One region of the Solibacillus cecembensis genome, then DNA from elsewhere that is predicted to be linked to it. Evidence: riboswitches for the same ligand, from Rfam matches in the RefSeq annotation. Region 1 holds a riboswitch; each other region holds the start of a gene.
What was found. Region 1 has a riboswitch for thiamine pyrophosphate ahead of tenA (thiaminase II). Riboswitches for the same ligand answer to the same signal wherever they lie in the genome.

Region 1 (6,815 bases):
CCCTTGCTTACGGAATGCATCCTTTACATAAACGCCTTCCAAATAACCAACTGGACTTGTATTTGTACCTTCCACATAATCATTGCGTATTTGGCACTGCGCAAAACCAATCGCTTGTTGTTCATTATACGCCAAAATAATCGTTGCATCTGACTGTGCAATAATCACTTTCATTTCATTAGCCAATGGTTCCATATCATTATCTGGCCATAATTCTAAAGCAAGCTTTGTGACTGTTGGTACATCATCTAAAGTAGCTTTTTTAAACATATTAATTCCCCCTATTTATTACACATTGGCTTCATTATATCGCTTACAATCCACTGCAACCTACTTAATCCACTAAAAAAATTAAGAAGCGGATTTCATCAAAAATGACAAAAGCACTTCTTAACTTTATACAATCAAATATCCCTATTAATTCTTATACGAACTTAACGAATGATACTTCAATGCTTTCACCGTTTCCATTATGTCGGTGCTTTGACAAATAGCCGAAATAACAGCTACCCCATCAGCCCCTTCTGCGCGAACTTCACGTGCATTTTCCGCTGTAATACCGCCAATCGCAACAATCGGATAAGATAAATAAGTTGCTCTTGCTTGCGATAAAAACGTGACACCTGCCGCACCTTTCGCATCAAGCTTAGAAGTCGTTTCAAAAATCGGTCCAATCCCAACGTAATCGGCACCACCTGTTACCGCCGCATCCATTTCTTTCATCGAATGCACAGACACACCAATCCATTTCCCAGGGAATAATGTCCGAATTTGCGCTAAGTTCCTATCATCCTGCCCTACATGGACACCATCCGCAACCATCTCCAACGCCAATTCGACATGATCATTGACGATAAATGGCACATTATATTGTCGACATAACTTCTGACAGCTTTTGGCGAACTGCACGAGCTCTACACCCGTTAATGCACCATCACCTTTTTCACGTAACTGAAACATCGTAATACCTGCTTGTAATGCTTTCTCTAAAATAAAGAGTGGGTCCCCGCTGCAATTATTCGTTCCCATAATAAAATACACATCTAAATCATGTCGTTTCAACAAGCTGTACCTCACTTTTCGCTGTTACTTGCTTATAGGCAAAATGATTGGTCGGTCCATTGCCATTGCCAATGTTTAATGGATTTTCAATGGCTGCCTGAATAAATCTCTTCGCCTCAATGATGGCAGCTCGTACAGCATAGCCTTTCCCTAAAAAAGCCGTGATTGCAGCTGAAAACGTGCAGCCCGTGCCATGTGTATGCTGTGTAGAAATGCGCTCACTCCTCAAAGAAAAGGTTGAGCCATCTTGGAAAAATACCGTATCTACCGCTTCACTACCTTCTAAATGACCACCTTTCATCACTACGCATTGCACACCTAGCTGCAAAATTTGCTGTGCTGCTGCTTGAATATCCGCTGTCGTTAAAATCGTCATTCCTGTAAGAACTTCTGCTTCTGGAATATTAGGTGTCAGCACCGTTGCTAATGGGATAAGTTTTGTTTTAAGCGCTTCAACCGCTTGCTGCTGCAATAAACTCGCGCCCCCCTTTGCAATCATCACTGGATCAACGACGAGCTGTACGTCCACTTGCTGTAAAACCTCCGCAACGGCGTTAATAATATCCGTTGAAAATAACATCCCCGTTTTCATAGCAGTTACAGACAAATCTGCCAATACCACCTCCATTTGAGCTTGAATAAAGTCAGGCGTCGCTGGGAAAATACTCGACACACCTAATGTATTTTGAGCCGTTAAAGCCGTAATGACCGTCGTCCCGTAAACACCAAGTTCCTGAAACGTTTTTAAATCTGCCTGTATACCTGCCCCACCACTACTATCTGAACCTGCAATCGTCATAACAATATTCATAGTTGCTCCTTCAAGGCGTATTTTTCAAGACCATTTAAAACATTCACTTGTACGGAACCGATATACTGCGCTTCACTACTACCTTCTGCCGCAATTTGTTTATATTGTTGTAAAACTTGCTGTAAAATTATTATTTGATTACCTTCAACACTTAGTGCCGCACTGCAAATAGCACTTAGTAAACAGCCAGAACCTGTAATTTGCGTGATTCGTGCATCGCCACCAGTAATTTGCTCCACTACATGGCCATCCGTTACAACATCCGTTTCTCCCGTTACAATAACGATTGTCTGCCATTTTTTCGCTACTTGCTTCGCGACTGCAACTGTATCCATGTCACCTGATCCACTGTCGACACCTTTTGATTGCCACTGGACACCCGCAATTGCTGCAAGTTCACCCACATTACAGCGAATGGCGTCAAAATGGATTTGCTCAAGCAATTGTTGAACGATCTTTTTTCGGAATACCGTAGCACCAACCCCTACCGGATCAAGTACAATCGGAACATTTAATTCATTCGCCCTTTTTCCAGCAATCAACATCGCCTCAAACGTCCATGAATTGATTGTCCCAATATTAATTAACAGTGCATCTGCCATTGCGACCATTTCTGTCACTTCATCCTTGTCATCTGCCATGACAGGAGATGCGCCGATTGCCAGCAAGCCATTTGCAGTAAAATTAGCAACTACATAATTCGTTATACAATGAACGAGCGGTTTTTTCAGATGAATTTTATGCAAAGTCATATTGCGCGACCTCATTTTCCCAGTTTTCTAATGTCCAAGGCATTTCCCAAAACTTCCATTCGTAATAACAGCTTTTGACGAAATGCGCTTTAAAAATAGCAGTTTTATCAGGTTGTTCTTTGACATAGCGATTCATCAGCGCTTTTTGGTAATCAATTGTCGCTTTAAAATCGTCCGCGCTATACATCGCTATCCAATCCTCATATAGCTTAACACCTGGTTTTGCCTCTTTATATTTTTCACCGATTTCCTGATATAACCACGGACATGGGAACATCGCCGCAAAAGCTTCGGCAACATTACCATTATGTGCAGCATTGTACATATGACTTACATAATTATAAGCAGCAGGTGCCGGCTCAAACGCTTGGAGCTCCTCTTCCGAAACACCCAGTTCTGCAAAAACGGTGCGGTGCAATTCAAGCTCTGCTTCGTTAATAAAGCGTGCATTATCCAGATAATACGTAATATCATCATGATGATCCGCTTTAGAAGCTGCAATCGCTAGCACTTTTGTGTAATGCTTTAAATAATAAGCGTCTTGCATCATATAATATTTGAATTTTTCAATTGGGAGCGTGCCATCAACAAGTCCCTTTACAAATGGGTGCTCAAAGCTTCCTTCCCAGTATAAATCTGTTTCTTTTCTTACCTCATCACAAAATGTCATCATTGTTCCTCCTTGTGGTAGGCTTAAGAACAAAAAAAACGCTTCTATTTGCGTATAGCAAAGAAGCGTCTTACTCATTGCTCCCTACGCCAGTATTAACTGAACAGGTTCTAAGGGTCAGGTTTTAACCTTCTCAACGCATATGCGTCCCCCCGCTATTAGAATATTTACTTGGAAAAAAACAAAAAGCCCCCATAAAGGAGAGCTCACGTACAAAAATGCGAAATAGACGAATCGCTATGTACTTTGCTCCCTACGCCAGTGTTAACTGAACAGGTTCCAAGGGTCAGGTTTTAGCCTTCTCAACGCATATAGCGTCCCCCCGCAAATATTTTAATTACTTTTATGCTATCATTATTCCCATTGAATTGCCAATAGTTTTTATTTAACTTTTGACAAATAGCAATAAATTTCCTGATAGTTATGAATCAGTCGGATAACGAAATGGTTATGTTATAGGAATAGGTTGATTTAGAACGTTAAAGATTCTGCTGTATATGCAAGATATTATACAAAGTTTGATACAGTGCAATTTCTTTTAAATAACATTGAAAACCTTGTTGTTTCTCTGTTTAAACAATTGTGCATAAATAGGTGTATATGAATGAAATACTGAAAAACACCTAAAACATTGGTGTGACGACATTTCAGGTGTTCTATTTTATCCCCAAACTTCGATTTGGGAACGTTATTTTGCATGGCTATGTATACCGTAAGTAATACTGAATAGTGTATGAACTTTCTACTTTTTCTGAGCTATTTCTTTGAGTAAAGAAATTATCTCTTTATCTCGTTTACTATTTTCTCTCATTTTCGCATCAATAGATAAACAAGAAATTGCAATAATAACAACCCCAAGTGTAATAATAAATTCCAATGTCTTTAACCCTCATCTCTATTTTTAAAAATATAATTAACTCATTTTACCCTTTAAAATGAGTTCTCGCAGCGTTTCAGAGCGTTATTTTTTAATAAAAACAGCGACAAACACTGATTTAACAGTGCCTGTCGCTGTTTGAAATGTTACCAAGCTTCCATTTGGGAACGTTTTCGCCTGATTGCAGAATACTCTAAACCAGTTTGTTTTCCTTTTTTCTCACAAAAATTGCCACAATGAATAAAATAATTGCATTAGCAATCAAAAGTCCACCAAAAGTAAGCCCCGCCACAGCAGCTGCAAATCCATCTCCAACATTACGACTAACGTTATTCATTGTCAGAACTAGAACTATTGGAGAAGAAATAATAAAAATAACACCCGCCATCATCCATACCAACCAATTCAATAATCTTGATAAAAAGATAACAAATACATTAAGGGTAAAGAGAACTAAAAGGAATATAACCAAAGAATTCATAAAACCCCTCCTTAGTAATGCCACATAATGACCCATTTGCGGAACAACTTAATACATTGTAATTTTACTTTATTATTACGAAACACTCTTAAGTATAACATTAGTTCCCAAAGCGTCGTTGGGGGCTTTTCTTAACTTGACGTTGTAAAAGCACTGTTCAACTAAATCCCCCGTAAGTGAATGAAGGAATACTTAACAACTTTATTATCTTTACACAATAGACATCGTTCTTTTGAATAACTAAAAAACAGGGAATTATTCCATCGTATAACTCAAATGTAATAACACATCCTTAATTTAGAAAGGTGGAGAAAATAGAACGTGTTAAAAAACTTTTATGCAGATTTGCATATACACATCGGTCGCACGTTTAATGGACGCGCAGTAAAAATTACGGGTAGTAAAAACTTAACTTTGGCGAATATTTTACAAACGGCCAGTTCACAAAAAGGGCTCGATTTAATTGGGATTATCGACTGTCATTCACCAGGGGTATTAGAGGAATTGGAGCACTTAATAGCAGAAGGTTCACTTGTACCACTTGCTGAAGGGGGACTGCGATATGACAATACAACACTCATTTTAGGTTCTGAAATTGAAATTTATGATACAAATTGCCACGGACCGATTCATGTACTCGCTTTTTTCCCAACCATTATGCTCATGAAGGAATTTTCAGATTGGATGAGTCAACATGTAACGAATATAAACCTGAGCTCACAGCGTATTTACTGTGACGCAAAAACATTGCAAAACAATGTCACTGAACTCGGTGGCCTGTTTATCCCAGCGCATGTTTTTACGCCGTTTAAAAGTTTATATGGAAAAGGTGTGCTGCAAAGCTTAACAGAAGTATTTGATCCGACGATGATTGATGCAATTGAACTGGGTCTTAGCTCTGATACCGAGATGGTCAGTAAAATAAAAGAGCTTGAACACTATACATTTGTCACCAATTCCGATGCTCACTCTCTCGGAAAAATGGCGCGGGAATATCAAACATTGTATGTAGAGGATGCTAATTTTGTAGAGTTGAAAAAGGCATTGCACAATATAGAGAATCGAACTGTGAGCGCAAATTATGGGTTACATCCGTTACTCGGGAAATATCATCAAACGGTATGTGCCAAGTGTGGACATCATGTGCAGGAGGATGCTGAGCAATGTCCTGAATGCGACAGTAAACAAATTATCAAAGGTGTGGCAACGCGCATACAGGAACTTTCCTCTGATGATCATGTAACAGAACGAAAAAGACCGCCCTACGTCCATCAAGTACCATTAGATTTCATTCCAGGAATCGGTCCAAAAGTGATGCAAAAGCTACTCACCGCATTTGGTACCGAGATGGATATTATACATCGCACAACCGTTCAACAATTAGCGACGGTCGTCCCGCAAAGAATTGCCGAAAGAATTGATTTAGCGAGAACAGGTCAATTACAATTCGCGGTTGGTGGTGGCGGGGTTTATGGGAAGGTTCAATTCGAATGACTGAATTGAACCTTTCTTTTTTCATTAATATCAATTACGCCTCAGCGTAATTGCGTCCAGATTTTTTCGAGGGCCCACAGGACGTGGGTCAGTCAGCCGTTGTCACACGATGTGACGTCTTTAGGCTGACTTCCTCCTTTAAAAATCTGTGACATCCGCCGGGGCAATAACTTGATTTAGCTCTGCTAAAGCAAGTTATTCGTTCTTTTTCAGCATCTCCACATAATCCTCTGATGTTCTTAATTCTACTGTTAGCGAGCCATTTCTATAAATCGCTTTTATAATAAAAGGCACTCCACTTACATTTTGAAAACGGTAATCCAGTGAGCCATAGGAAACTGTAGCATCTCTTTCTTGCGGTACATAGCCTACATCTAATGAATGATGATGTCTTTCCAGCGTGGCAATATGCACTTGATCCACCGCGTTAAAAAGCGTGGACGATGTTTGGCAAATTCCTCCGCCAATGCCCATTACAAGCTTCTTATTAATAATTTCGTGTGCCGGTTGATAGCCACTCTCTACATCTCTAGGCCCCACATTTAAATTAAAAGAAAAAAAATCACCACTGCCGACAATGAGGTTGTGAATAGCCTTTGCTGAGAGCTCGATATTTTTATTTCTCCCCGCATTCGCAGTTTTAAAATAAGTTGTATACGAGGCAATGA
Region 2 (6,815 bases), on a different contig from region 1:
CGACAATTACCCCAACCTGAGTTATTGCAGCCTCATAATTTTTAGCCAATGACTTGCCATCAATAATAACTTCCCCTGCAGTTGGATGCATGAGTCCCGTCATCATACGAATTGTCGTCGTTTTCCCCGCGCCATTTGGTCCCAAAAAGCCTGTAATTTGCCCTGGGAAGAAATCAATACTCAAGTCTTTAATAATGCGCTTATTGTTAATCGTTTTTGATAAATTTTTCACTTGCACGATTGGTTTCACTATATAAAGCCACCCCTTCTAATAAATAGTAATTTTCAGGAAAATAAAACAACCCTTCTTAATCTACGTTCCAGATTAAGAAAGGTTGCATTTTTTTACTTTTTTTTGAAATCTTGTTGGAGCAATGCATACATATAATGGTCTTCCCATTTTCCATTAATAAATAGTAATTCCCTTAGCAGCCCTTCCTGTTCAAAGCCAGCTTTCTCTAATACACGAACAGATGCTACGTTTTGTGGAGAAACATATGCCTCCACGCGATGTAAATTAATCGTTTGAAAAGCAAATCTTAACACAATATTCAATGCCTCTGTCGCAATGCCCCTGCCTATAAAAGCTTTATCCATCGAATAGCCGATAAAACCACTTGAATAAGGTAGCCGTTTAATCGCATACAGCGAAATATGACCGATGAGCTGCTGTGATTGTAAATCATATATGCCGAATGAAAATTCTCTATTCGCTTGCAAAAGTTGGATACTTTCTAAAATTTTATTATACTGTGTGACCTCTGTATAATATTCGTCTCGATGTAGTGGCTCATAGATTGACCAAAAAAATTTATTATCTGAAAGCAATTTAGCAAGTGCCTTTGCATCGGATTCAATAAAGGTACGCAATAAACACTGCTGTCCAACAAGTCGAACCATTGGATCACCTTTCTTTTGAAATAAATTGAGTAAACTTTTCATCACAATTCACCTACATATTTACCAATATAAAGAGCGTTATTACTTTTTAACTTATTTCCTATTTTTATTTTTCTTTTGTTCCTTTGCATTTACTGGTAATTCAATCGTTGCCGCAGCTTCTTCCTCCGCTGCTCGTGTTTCAAATACATTTGTCATTTGCAAACCGCGGCGCGTAGCCTCTTTTTCAATATGCGCAATGATTTCTTTTAATACTTGAACACGCGCATGTAATTTATCATTTCCAGAAATTAAATGCCATGGTGCGTTTTCTGTATCCGTTTTTGCAAACATCTCATCTGCTGCTTCCCCATATAAATCGAATTTATCGCGGTTCCGCCAATCTTCATCCGTTAACTTCCATGATTTATACGGGTCTTCTGCACGGTCATTAAAGCGCTTTAACTGCTCTTCTGAATCAATGTGAATCCAGAATTTCATCACGATATAATCACCATCTGTTAATTGTGCTTCAAAACTATTTATTTCTTCATAAGCGCTTTTCCATTCATGCTCTGTCGCAAAATTTTCAATACGTTCCACGAGTACGCGGCCATACCAAGAGCGATCAAAAATTGCGATTTGACCGTGTTGTGGCAATTTACGCCAAAATCGGTGCATATAATGGTAACGATGTTCATGTGGCTGTGGCGCTGAAATTGGGTGTACAACTAAACCACGCGGATCAATACGCTCTGTTAAACGTTTAATCGCGCCCCCCTTACCAGCCGCGTCCATCCCTTCAAATGCTAAAATTAATCCAATTTTATTATTAAATAAAAATTGTTGGGCATTTAACATTTCATATTGTAGAACTTTTAACTTTTTCTTGTACATTTTTTTATCTAATTCTAATGACAAATCTAAATTCTTTAACTGCTTCATCCATTTCATCCTCCCCTAGTTCAACTACTATTAGTTTACTTGAAATAATCTGAATTTGGTATTTTTTGTTCGTTTGTGCTTTTTTGCACATATTTTTTTGATGAAAAGGGGATGCTTATGCTTTTTTTATATAAATGAAAATCGGAAAAAATTGCTATACATTGATTATCGGTCTTTTTTCACCTTCTAATTCCTTAAATTTTTTATAATTATTCTTCTTACCAATTTATGCTTTTAGCTTTTCAATTATTAGCATTTTCAATGTGCAATTCCCGATTAGAAATTTCTATAAAATAATAAATTGCAAAAAAATCGTAACAGCTAAAATTGCCGTTACGATTTTTATTAATCTTCTAACATTGTTAAAATAATTGGTTTATCTTTTGTTACAATAATTGAATGCTCAATTTGGGCAACTAATGATTTATCTGGTGTTACGAATGTCCAGCCGTCACCTGACTCTACAATATGCTCAGCTTTTGCCGAGATGAATGGCTCTACTGCAAGTACCATTCCCTCTTTCATAATTGTCGTATCCCATGCGTCGTAATAATTTAAAATATGATCCGGTGCTTCATGTAAAGATTTACCTAAGCCGTGACCTGTTAAATTCATAATAACAGTTAAACCGTGATCACGTGCTTCACGCTCTACCGCTTTACCAATTTGGTTTAATTTTGAACCAGCTTTTACTTTTGTAAACGCACGTTCAAGCGCTGATTTTGCTACTGCACATAACTTTTCTTTATCCTCATAGCCTTCACCAACTACGAAAGAAATCCCCGTATCTGCAAAATAGCCGTCTAAAGATCCTGAAACATCAATATTCACGATGTCACCTTCTTGGATTTGCTTTGAACCTGGAATACCATGTGCTACCTCATGATTGACACTAATACAAGTGTATCCTGGGAAATCATATTCTCCTTTTGGTCCTGAAATGGCTCCTGCTTCCGCAAACATGCGACCCGCAATCTCATCCAATTCCTTCGTAGTAACACCTGGAACTGTCGCAAGCTTCATTGCCTCACGAATTTCCGCGCAAATGCGACCAATCTTTTTAAACGCTTGGATTTCTTCTTTAGTTGTAACAATCATGTTAAACTTCCTTCCTCATATCAATATCTACCCTACACTATATCACACATCAATTACGCCATGGCATAATTAAGTCCAGATTTTTTTTCGAGCTTGCTCAAAAAAAACTGTGCCATCCGCTGGGGGATTTAACTTGATTTAGCCGGTGTTGGCCCCGGCTGAATCAAGTTAAAAAAGTTGTAAGTATTCAAATCCCACAACTTGCGGAGTCGCTATATTTCATTACTAAAAAAGCTGAACTAAAGAATTCCTTCTGCTATTGGAAGCTTTCTATTATGGATTCTAATAAAAGGAGTGTCCCATATTCGAGACACTCCTCTATTCTTAATTATTTAATTTATCAATTGCGTCTCAGCTGACATGATGTTGTCTCGCTGTCGTTATCCCATCAGCCAGACGTTGAACTTCCACTTTTAGAAGTAGAGGACATGTTCTGAAGCGAGTTAAATGTTTTTAATAATCTTGGTGCAGATGTGAATAATAATACTGCTATACCAGCTGTTATAATCGTCGCCGGTAGCATGTACGAAGCATTATAAAGGATTGAATATTTCCAGACATTTTCATCACCAGCATATTCCTTAAAGAATACAACACCTGCTAATAAGTGGGCACTGAATCGTAACAATCCACCGATGAAAATTCCAATGACAATATAAGTCGTCATTTTCGCTTTGTTTAATGCTTTTGTTGCTTCAAGTAATGGTTTACGTACAACAGCAGCTACTCCAACCGCTGTAAAGGCAATGCCGTAATCAAGAAGCGCCTGCACCCAGTGTAAAATATAGGCACCGAATACCATTTGTAAAACCCCAATTATTAATCCTGTTGCTAATCCCGCTGCTAAGCCCCAACGAATTGCCATTAATACGATAGGTAGCATAACAAAGCTGATGGATCCACCTTGTGCCCATAACTTAAATGCATATTGGTCTAGTACTAGCCCGATGGCAGCAAAGATTGCAATTTCCACCATCATTAATAATTTCTTTTTGTCCATAACAAATCTCCTCCATTTTCCGATGTAAAATGAGAAGGAATAGAAAAAAAACGATATCAGGACAGAGCCTGACTATCGTTTATTAGTCGGTTTCTATCCACATCCCTACGCAAGCATTAACTTACAGGTTCAAAGAGTCAGTACATTTCGTGCACAATCTCAGCCAACAAATTTGGCACCCCTTGTGGTTACATCTTTTTAATTGTTCTAACTATTCAATTATATCCAATTGTAGTAATATTATCAATATCCTAATTTATTGTCCCATATATAAAAGCAAAGGAGTTGACCATTTTGGATAATTCAAAAGGCTTGAGTGCAATTGGCTATTTAAGCATCTTCTTTGCACCATTCATTGTCCCACTACTTATATTTATAGTGAGTAAGGATACTGCTGTTCGCTTTCATGCCAAACGTGCATTTATTTCACATTTAGTCCCGTTCGTTTTAGGTATTTTATTTTTAGCATTCTTCGTTTCATCATCACTTTTCGTATCAAATGCTTTTTCTTTTAATGATAGCAGCATTTTAGTCCCGATTATTATCTTTATTTTATACTTACTTCTTTCTTTTACCATCTCCATTTGGAATTTAGTACAAGCCATTAAAGTAATGCGTTAATGTTTTGAAAAAGGGTATACTAATTTTACAAGCATTGATAGAAGTTAAAGGAGTGTTCTAGTATGAAGCTAAAGAATGTAATAAAAACTGCAATCAAATATGCGCCAATCGTTTATCCAATCGTCAAAAAATTAATTGATAATCGATTAAAATCAAAGCATGCCAAAATGTTAAAATAATTGCTGGATACAATTTATATATGCATTAAAAACCATTTTGCACGCAATCAAAATGTTTTTTTTATGTTTTTATTTTATAATAATTTCCGTACGGCTATGGCCTTCTTTTAGCTTTTGTACTTGTAATATGGCTGGCATTGCTGCTTTTAATTCTGCAACATGTGAAATGACACCAATTAAACGCCCAGTTTGTTGCAAATCGATTAAAATATCAATCGCTTTTCTCAGCGATTCCTCATCTAATGTACCGAAGCCTTCATCAATAAACATCGTATCAATATGGACACTGCCTTGCACACTTTGAATGACATCAGCCATTCCTAACGCAAGAGCAAGTGAAGCATTGAACTTTTCCCCACCTGAAAGTGTTTTCACATCGCGCGTTTGCCCTGTATTACTATCAAACACATCAATGCTTAACCCACTTTGTGCATTTCCTTCTTTACGTCCTGTAGACTTCAGGAAATATTGACCGTTCGATAAAATACGTAAGCGCTCGTTTGCCGCATGTGTCACTTTTTCTAAATAGCCAATTTGTGCAAAGCGTTCAAATGAAATTTTTGCTTCATTTTGACCACGTATGACATCATAAATTTGCTCAACTTGAATTAACTTCCCTTTAAATTGCTCAATTTCTGTTGCTACTTTTTGCAATCGAATTTTCGTTGATCGGCATTGCTCTACATAAGATTCAGCCTGTTTAAAATCGGCATATAGCTTCTCAAACTGGTCATTCAACTCATTCATTTGCTGCTCCCATGCCGTTAAATTGACCGATTCTTTTCCTGCTAATTGAGCAGAGTCCTCCGCAATTTGTACGGCAATTGTATGCATCTTTTGTCGGAACTGTTCAATTTCTTGACGCATTTGTTGCTGGACTTCAAGTACTAAAATCGATTTTTTATAGCTTGCCTCATCTATAAAATTAGCATTTTCAAGCGCTAATAAATAATCTGATTTCGCTTTTGATTCCTCTTGCAACTGGTCCATTTCTCGCTGTTTGGCATGTTCAAAATTAACCGCACACGTTTTTTCATTTAATTGTGCTTGCTGCAAATGTTGCGTAGCTCGGTCGATTTCCCCTTTTAACGATTCATACTTCAATTGCTCTTCCTGCAATGCCGCGTCCACTTGTTGCACCGTTGTAAATTGTGGAAGCATCGACTTTTCACTTTGCTCTAACTTGCCTTGCTCCTGCGCTAATTGCGTATTTACATTCGTTACATAAGTACGTCCTTTTTCTATGCGTGTTTGCAGTGCATCTAACTTTGTCATTAACTCTTCATTCATTTGCTTTTCTGTTACTAATTGTGCCTGCTGCTGTTTCATCTTTTGCAATGCTTGTGCTAACTCGCTAGTCGTTTGCTCATATTGCAATAGCGCATCAGTCGTAACTTGTTGCTCATCAAGATGTGTTTGCTTTAATTGTAAATTCCCTAACTCCATATCAAGCTTTGATTTTACTTCATAATATTGTTGCATCGCAATGTCAGCATTTTTTCGCAATTCATCTGCAACATGCTCTTCCACCGTGGCTGTTTGTTGATTATGCACAACTGGATGATCAACACTACCACAAACCGGGCAAGCCTCTCCAGCAATTAATGCAGACGCAATAAATGCAGCTTGGTTATGGCGAATTTGCTGCTCTACTTGCTTTACTCGCTGCTGTGCAGTATTAGCCACTTGTTGTTTTTGTGAAACGTCATCTTGCAAAGTTTGTACGCTATTCGTTAATTGAATTACTTCCTTTATATTGTGTATTTTCTGTACGTACTGAACATGCTCCTCAAATGTTTTCTGATAAGGAACAATATCGTCTTCTAACTGTTTAATGAGCACTTGTTGATGCGTTTTTCTTTCTAGTAAAATTTGCTGTTCAGCCGTTAATTCATTAAATAGCTTTTCTACTTTTCGCTTGTCCCCTTCCAGATTGCTGACAGCCAATTTAATTTCATCTATCGAACGATAAATCGGTAAAAGCTGCTCCAATTGTGAAATTGTTTTTGCGTACGTTGCAAGTAGGGGCTGCTGCTGTTGTTGCGCTTCATAGCTTTTGGAGGCATGTAATAATAGCTCCCCTGCATTCGTTT
Region 3 (6,815 bases), on a different contig from region 1:
CTTAGTACGACAATGAGCGTAATCGCAACAAACACGCGATCCGTGCGAAAGGCTGATTGCGCAAATGTCATATACACGCCCAAGCCCTGTTTCGCACCTAACCATTCCGTAATAACCGCACCCATTACACTATACGTTGCCGCAATTTTTAACCCTGAAAATAATGCGGGCATAGCAAACGGTAACTCAAGCTTCCAAAATTGCTGCCATTTTGTCGCACCAGCCATTTGAAAATATTGTCGCAGCTCGGGTGTCGTTTGACGTAACCCATCCAACAGTGCAATCGCAATTGGGAAGAAACACACTAACCCAATAATGACGACTTTTGGCATAAGCCCAAAGCCAAACCAAATGATCAACAGTGGTGCTAGCACAATCGTCGGGATATTTTGCGATATTAGGATTAATGGATAGCCAATTTTATGGACAATCGGCAGTAAATGCAATAAAATCCCTACGATAAAACCGAGTAAACTTCCGGCGATTAACCCGATGAACGTTAGCTTAACCGTTGCTAAGATATGTGGTAATAGTTCATCAAACGTTTGAAAAAGCTCCGATATGACGACAGATGGTGATGGGAAAAGCCATATCGGTAAATCCAGTACGCGCACAGCAATTTCTACGATGATGAGTAAAGCAATTAAAAAGCCAATTGTTATGCGATACTTTTTCAAAATGTTCATCTAATCATATTTCCCTGTTAATGTTTCAATCGCTGCACCTTGTGGATTATAAAAAATCTTCACTTGTGAAATGACGCTAATGGCACCCATTTCCACCATTTTTTCATTCATTTTTTCAACCAGTTGTAAAAGCTGTGTTAGCTCGCCTTCCATCGTTGTTTCTAAAGGTCCTACTCGGTAAACAACTCCTGACGCATCGATCATCGCAATCGCTGCATCAACATAAGGAATCACATCTTCATATCGCTCTGTTTTCGGGATAATTTGAATACTTACTAAACTGTTGGCCATTTGTTATTCCTCCGGTAAAAATTGATTTGTAAATGCCTTTTCAGCATCAAGTTCTTTTTCGATTAACTTATTTTCGAACATCCAATTCGCATAATTTTTCCAAACATCTAAAGATTGAATGCCCCACTGTTTTGCATCTGCTTGGTATTGCTCTGCCAACCAAATCGCACTGTTCACAACTAGTTCTTCATCTAATTCTGGTACAGCTTTTAATAGCATGCTAGCCGCTTCTTCTGGCTCATTAATCGCCAGTTCATACCCTTTACTTACCGCTTGCATAAATGCGCGAACCGTTTCATCTTCCTCGGCAATGTATTTTTCATTCGCAATAATTACCGGTGTATAATAATCCAATTCTTTCGCATAATCCGTTAAGTAAAGCATATCAATAGCTTGCCCTCGTAACTCTGCTTCAATGCCTGTCCAGCCGTAGTACATCCATGCAAAATCAATGTTTTGTTTCATCATATTAAAAAAATCTGCATTTCCAGCATTAATAATGTCTACTTTTTCAACATCTCCATCTGCCATGCCCATTACTGTTTTGATAATAGCTTGTTCAACTGGTGAACCCCAGCCACCATACGTTTTCCCTTCAAAATCTTTCGGTGTTTGTATGCCTGTTTCCTTTAATGATGCAAAGCCCGATGTGTTGTGCTGAATGATTGCTGCAATCGAAACAAGTGGGACGCCTTGTAAGCGTGCTTGTGTAACGGATTCCTGTGCACTAATACCAAACTGTGCTTTCCCTGTAGCAACAAGTTGATCTGCCCCCGCATCGCCCGGTTGAATAATTTCAACGTCTAAGCCTGCTTCTTCAAAATATCCTTTTTCCTGAGCAACATATAAGCCTGTATGATTCGTATTTGGTGTCCAATCGAGCACCACTTGAACTTTCGTCAAATCTGAATCTCCTGTTTTAGCATCTTGCTGACAGCCTACTAATAGCAATGTCATCCCAATAATACTTAACCATTTCCACATGTAAAAATCCTCCCTTTAGTTGCATGAATATGTACAAGTTTTACTACTTTTTTGAAAAGGACGAATAGAAAAATGCAAAAAACGCCCGGTACGTTGTGTACCAGGCGTCGGACAAGAAACAGATCGTTACTAAAATAAATTACACAACAATCTATGTATCAATGTTTCCTCCGCCGGTATTAACCAGTTCAGGTTCAAAGGGTAAGCAACTTAACGGATCGCTTTCTCAGCTAGCAACACTAGCACCCCCACATTTTTGGGTCTATGAACTTTTCAATGCCTATCGTAACGATATCCGCTCAATAGGTCAAGTATAATTTATCCAGTTTTCCGATAGTTCACACTAAAGGACTAGGTTTCGCAATGTTAAACAAACGATTTTTTTCTTCTAAAAGTGGGCTTGACCTCAGCGAATAAGATCGCGATAAAAATTAACACACAGCCCATTAGCATGCGGCCCGTTAATATTTCGCTAAGTAACCATACCGAGAACATCGTGCCAAACAAAGCTTCGGTTGATAGGATAATCGCAGACTTTGTTGGATTGGCATATTGCATTCCAAGATTTTGGCACACATACGCAACAGCTGTACAGAAAACCGCTAAGTAAAGAATGACATAAATCCCTTCCGCAGAATATGTAGTCGGTACTTCTCCAAGTGCAAGTACTGAAGCAATACTTAATATTGTTGCCGTATAAAATTGAACGATTGTTAAGGCAAGTGCATCTTCGGTTTTGACAAAAACATTTGTATAGAAAATATCAAATGCAAAGCCAAATGCGCATAAAATAGACAGGAAATCGCCAAAGTTAATTGTAAGCGAGTCTTGTAATGATAAAAAGCCAATGCCGACAATCGCCATTCCAGCAGCAATAAATTCGAAGCGATCAATGCGACGTTTATAAATGACATACGCAATAATTGGCACAATAATTACATTTAATGCGGTTAAAAAAGCATTTTTTGATGGTGTTGTATACTCCAGCCCCATTGTTTGCAATGCAAATGCGGCAAATAAAATGGCACCAAGTACAGCACCTTTCCAAAGAACGCTTTTCGTAATTAATTTTAACTTTTTATAAAAAATAACACTTAAAATAATGGATGCTAATAAAAAGCGACCCGCCATTAATTGAAAGACGGTCCAGTACTCTAGCCCAATAGCCATCCCAACGAAACCGCTCCCCCACATGACGGCCGTTATGAGCATCAAGATTTCGCCTCTGTACTTCTGCATAAATATTCCTTCTCTCTGTTGATTTATACGAATAGTTTAACAATAAGCAATATTTGATTAAAATGGAAGTAGATTTTACTAAAATCGAAAATGTATGCGAAAATCAATGAAATTTGTTGTTGGAGTGTGGTGGGGATGGCTGGTAATGGACAATCACAAAGAAACGCCTCTATTTATTGTAGGAGCTCATTCGTTAGTTTAATAATGAAATTACAATTCTGTATCAACTTATGTATGAGGTAGTATTTTTCTACTCATTTTAAATAGTAATGGTATAAGGGATAATAATATAATTCCTATGACTACAGTAGAAATTATTAGCTCTTTCCAAATAATCAAATGATTATCAAACAATTCAATAATAATTAATGAGTTTATTGGAATGTTAAGCAATAAGCCTGTAAGGAGTCCGGGAGCATACGTTTTCGTTAAAATCGTAACAAGAAGATGTGGAAAAATGGCATTAAAAATCATGGAACCTAAAAAACCAATAAAAATCCACTTCGCTATCTCTGATTCTAGAAAATATAAATAACTAAACGCCGATAAATAAGCCAACATTGTTATAATGATGACTGCAAAATGAAATTCACTTGGAGTAACGGCCTTTTGATACTTTGAAGGTTGCTGTGACCATTGAGGGAGCCAAATTGCTTCCTCAATATTATGTAGTGTAATTGCCAAACAAAAAAATATTACGAGATAATCCATCGAAGCTCCACTCCTTCATAAGTACTTAGCGTAATAGTTAATTTTAAAAGCTATTTTTTCTCTATTTCATTTATAAATATATTCAATTTTGTCCCTCTCATTTGCTCCTTTTGCACCAAATGAGAGGAAAAAAAGAATGATAAACACGTGAACGAATGGATCGTATTTGTAAAAGGTAGTAACACTTCAGTTAAAGACGAATAGAGCCGTAACGCTGGCGACTTTCAAATAGAAAGGCAATTATGCTCTCATAATACGGAATAAAAGCTTTTTGTTCCATTAATTTAAAAATTCCCTCTTTCGAAGCCCATTTCACTGCTTGGACTTCCTCATGTTGTAATGTCAGTTCATTCAAATCAATATCCATCTCAATCAAATAATAATCATCAAAGCCTCGTTCAAAATTAATGGTGAATTGTGGTCGCATATTTTCAAAGCTATAATCAATACCTAATTCCTCAAATAGCTCTCTCGAAGCAGCTTGTTGGCTAGTATCACCTGCAGTCGCACTCCCACCACACGTAATATCCCAAAGGTTTGACCACCCTTGTTTAAAAGGCTGGCGTTGCTGAATGAGCATTTCACCTTTTGAATTAAATATACAAACGTGCACAACTAAATGGAACTCATCGGGTGGCAAAGTTTCTCCACGAGTGATTTGTTTCTCGATTTTAATACGGTGTTTGTCATATAAATCCCAAGTTTCCATTGAGACACTCCCCCATACTTTAAGTTAGTTTGTGAATAAGTCCGATTATTTGTGAAATGCTTGTCGCACTGTAAGCCCCCGTAGTAGAAGGGGTTTTAGTTTAACATCTCTTATTTCCAGTTTATTGAATTTTTGAATTAGGTCTTGAATGTAAAAATTATGTCTTCAGCAAGACCAACTTTTTACCAATATTATAACATTTCAACCTTTTGAAAAATCTCTTTGTAAAGTAAATCTAACTCTTTTTCATCTTTTAAATAGAAATACCAAGCATCTTCTCTAAATGCATCTATGTTATATAAATAAATTGTCGTATGAGAACCGTTATTTAATGATTCCCAATGGGCCGTTTCATAGGGAATCCCTCCTCTAGTAAATGGATAATGCCGTTTTGGTGAATCGAAAAAAATAATGGGCATTTCAGAATGATTATATAGGTCTACATATTTATCGTCTGAAGCTTCTTCAAACATCACGGGTGTTATCATAACAGCATCAAAATTTGTTGAAATTCGCAATGTATCTTCGCTAAATTCATCTAATGAAATCGATTCGAAATGAATTTTTTCATTATTTAATTTAGGACTACTACCAACTACAGCAATTTTTAAAGGTGCACCGTCATATATAATTTCATTATGTGAGCATGCAGCTACTAATAATAACCTAAAAAGAATACAATTTTTTTCAAATGTTTCGCTCCCTTCTTTTATATCGAAAAGACTTGCATTTCTAGCTCTTAAAAAAGATAATTTTAAAAATTTATCGTGAAGGAGATGTGAGGATTATTTGTTTTGGGGCGAATAGATAAAAAAAAATTTTAAAATATTGTGTCGTATAATATGTAGAACTTCCTATCCCAAATACCGAATTTTCTATGTCAAATCGCATCATTTCATTGAATTTCTGTTCTTTTATACTGAAATGATGGATATTTAATGCGATTTCATGTAAAATATAATTTTATAATATATTAGGGACGTGAACTGTTTGATTACTATTGAAATGCCAAAACCAACTCTTGTGATCCGTCAACGTGAACAAGTTGCAAAACCAGGCGAAGTTGAAATTACACCTTACTTCGGTTTTATTGATTTCCACAAAATTACGCGTGATAATGGTGGAATTTTCTTCTTCTACAATGAACAAAACGAACTTTTATTTGTCGGTAAAGCACGTAAAATTCGCCAACGCATTAAAAAACACTTCGAAGATACTGTATCACCGATGAAAAATCACCGTACAGAAGTGCATAAAATCGAAGTGTACGAAATTGAAGATCCAATGGAACGTGAAATTTACGAAACTTATGCGATCAACCAATTCAAATCAAAATACAACATCGACAAAGTATTTTTCGAGCGTGTATAATCGAAAGGACCGCCCCGTTCATCGGGGGGTCCTTTTTTGTAATGAATTTTATCCCCATGCGCACGCCAAGCGGAATTTTTCCCATTTAGCGGACATTTTACTTTATCTGTTATGCGTATAGTCCAACATTTCATTGATTTTTTTCAAATCACCTAAAATATTGTTTTTTTGCCCTGCAATTCCTTCGTACCATTTATCAATTTGCTGCATCATCGCTTCTTCTACTTCTTTTCCGTCCGCCAGCAACTGCACCATTATATCAACTACCTTTGTACGGTCCTCATAAAATTTCGTTCGCGCTGCAAAATCTTTTCCCACTTCTTGCTGAAACACTTGTCCTAGTCGGATAATGCCATTATTCATCATTTGTTCCGCATATAATGTCGAGCCAACAACAGCTAAACGCTCTGTGAAAGAAGGCTCCTCTTTAATATAACTTTGCATCAGGAGTGTCACTTGCTCTGAAAATGATTTTAATTTATTTTTTTGACCATCTAATAAGCTCTTCGTTTCTTCAAATAACTTGAGCATCGCATGTGTATGGTCTAATGAGTCCTTTACTTTTTTAAACTTGTCATCACTCGCATTATGTAAGCGTAATTGCACCGTTTCATAAACATATTGGCGCTGCAAATAAGCTGTTAATAAAATGATTCCATTATAATGTATACTTGCTTCATATTGATTTGTCATACTTATCCCCCGCTGTATAATTTATTCATTTTTCTTACAATACCATACCTATTTCTAAAAGTGGAATTCTTCTAGTTTTTTTACTTTATGAGTCGTTAAGCTTACGATTATAAATGTAAAGAATGACACAA

Region 2: another riboswitch for thiamine pyrophosphate. It lies ahead of thiT (energy-coupled thiamine transporter ThiT); the one in region 1 lies ahead of tenA (thiaminase II).
Region 3: another riboswitch for thiamine pyrophosphate. It lies ahead of ACQKIH_RS16615 (ABC transporter substrate-binding protein); the one in region 1 lies ahead of tenA (thiaminase II).

What each region holds. Positions count from the first base shown of each region.
Region 1 is NZ_JBNNMF010000001.1:352,748-359,562, forward strand. It holds gene aac(6') (aminoglycoside 6'-N-acetyltransferase) at 1-270, opposite strand, end outside; gene thiE (thiamine phosphate synthase) at 418-1,062, opposite strand; gene thiD (bifunctional hydroxymethylpyrimidine kinase/phosphomethylpyrimidine kinase) at 1,049-1,873, opposite strand; gene thiM (hydroxyethylthiazole kinase) at 1,870-2,625, opposite strand; gene tenA (thiaminase II) at 2,612-3,295, opposite strand; TPP riboswitch at 3,360-3,459, opposite strand; TPP riboswitch at 3,529-3,629, opposite strand; gene ACQKIH_RS01870 (hypothetical protein) at 4,038-4,172, opposite strand; gene ACQKIH_RS01875 (hypothetical protein) at 4,366-4,653, opposite strand; gene ACQKIH_RS01880 (endonuclease Q family protein) at 4,975-6,147, shown strand; gene ACQKIH_RS01885 (VanW family protein) at 6,343-6,815, opposite strand, start outside.
Region 2 is NZ_JBNNMF010000011.1:102,883-109,697, reverse strand. It holds gene ACQKIH_RS11585 (ABC transporter ATP-binding protein) at 1-253, opposite strand, end outside; gene ACQKIH_RS11580 (GNAT family N-acetyltransferase) at 346-900, opposite strand; gene ACQKIH_RS11575 (polyphosphate kinase 2 family protein) at 994-1,824, opposite strand; gene map (type I methionyl aminopeptidase) at 2,170-2,922, opposite strand; gene thiT (energy-coupled thiamine transporter ThiT) at 3,311-3,922, opposite strand; TPP riboswitch at 4,008-4,115, opposite strand; gene ACQKIH_RS11560 (magnetosome magnetite crystal formation protein family) at 4,217-4,543, shown strand; gene ACQKIH_RS11555 (hypothetical protein) at 4,606-4,722, shown strand; gene ACQKIH_RS11550 (AAA family ATPase) at 4,792-6,815, opposite strand, start outside.
Region 3 is NZ_JBNNMF010000020.1:20,941-27,755, forward strand. It holds gene ACQKIH_RS16605 (ABC transporter permease) at 1-686, opposite strand, end outside; gene ACQKIH_RS16610 (thiamine-binding protein) at 687-977, opposite strand; gene ACQKIH_RS16615 (ABC transporter substrate-binding protein) at 981-1,961, opposite strand; TPP riboswitch at 2,110-2,221, opposite strand; gene ACQKIH_RS16620 (DMT family transporter) at 2,328-3,200, opposite strand; gene ACQKIH_RS16625 (HXXEE domain-containing protein) at 3,429-3,911, opposite strand; gene ACQKIH_RS16630 (NUDIX hydrolase) at 4,102-4,620, opposite strand; gene ACQKIH_RS16635 (hypothetical protein) at 4,812-5,138, opposite strand; gene ACQKIH_RS16640 (nucleotide excision repair endonuclease) at 5,611-5,991, shown strand; gene ACQKIH_RS16645 (hypothetical protein) at 6,094-6,684, opposite strand; gene panF (sodium/pantothenate symporter) at 6,739-6,815, opposite strand, start outside.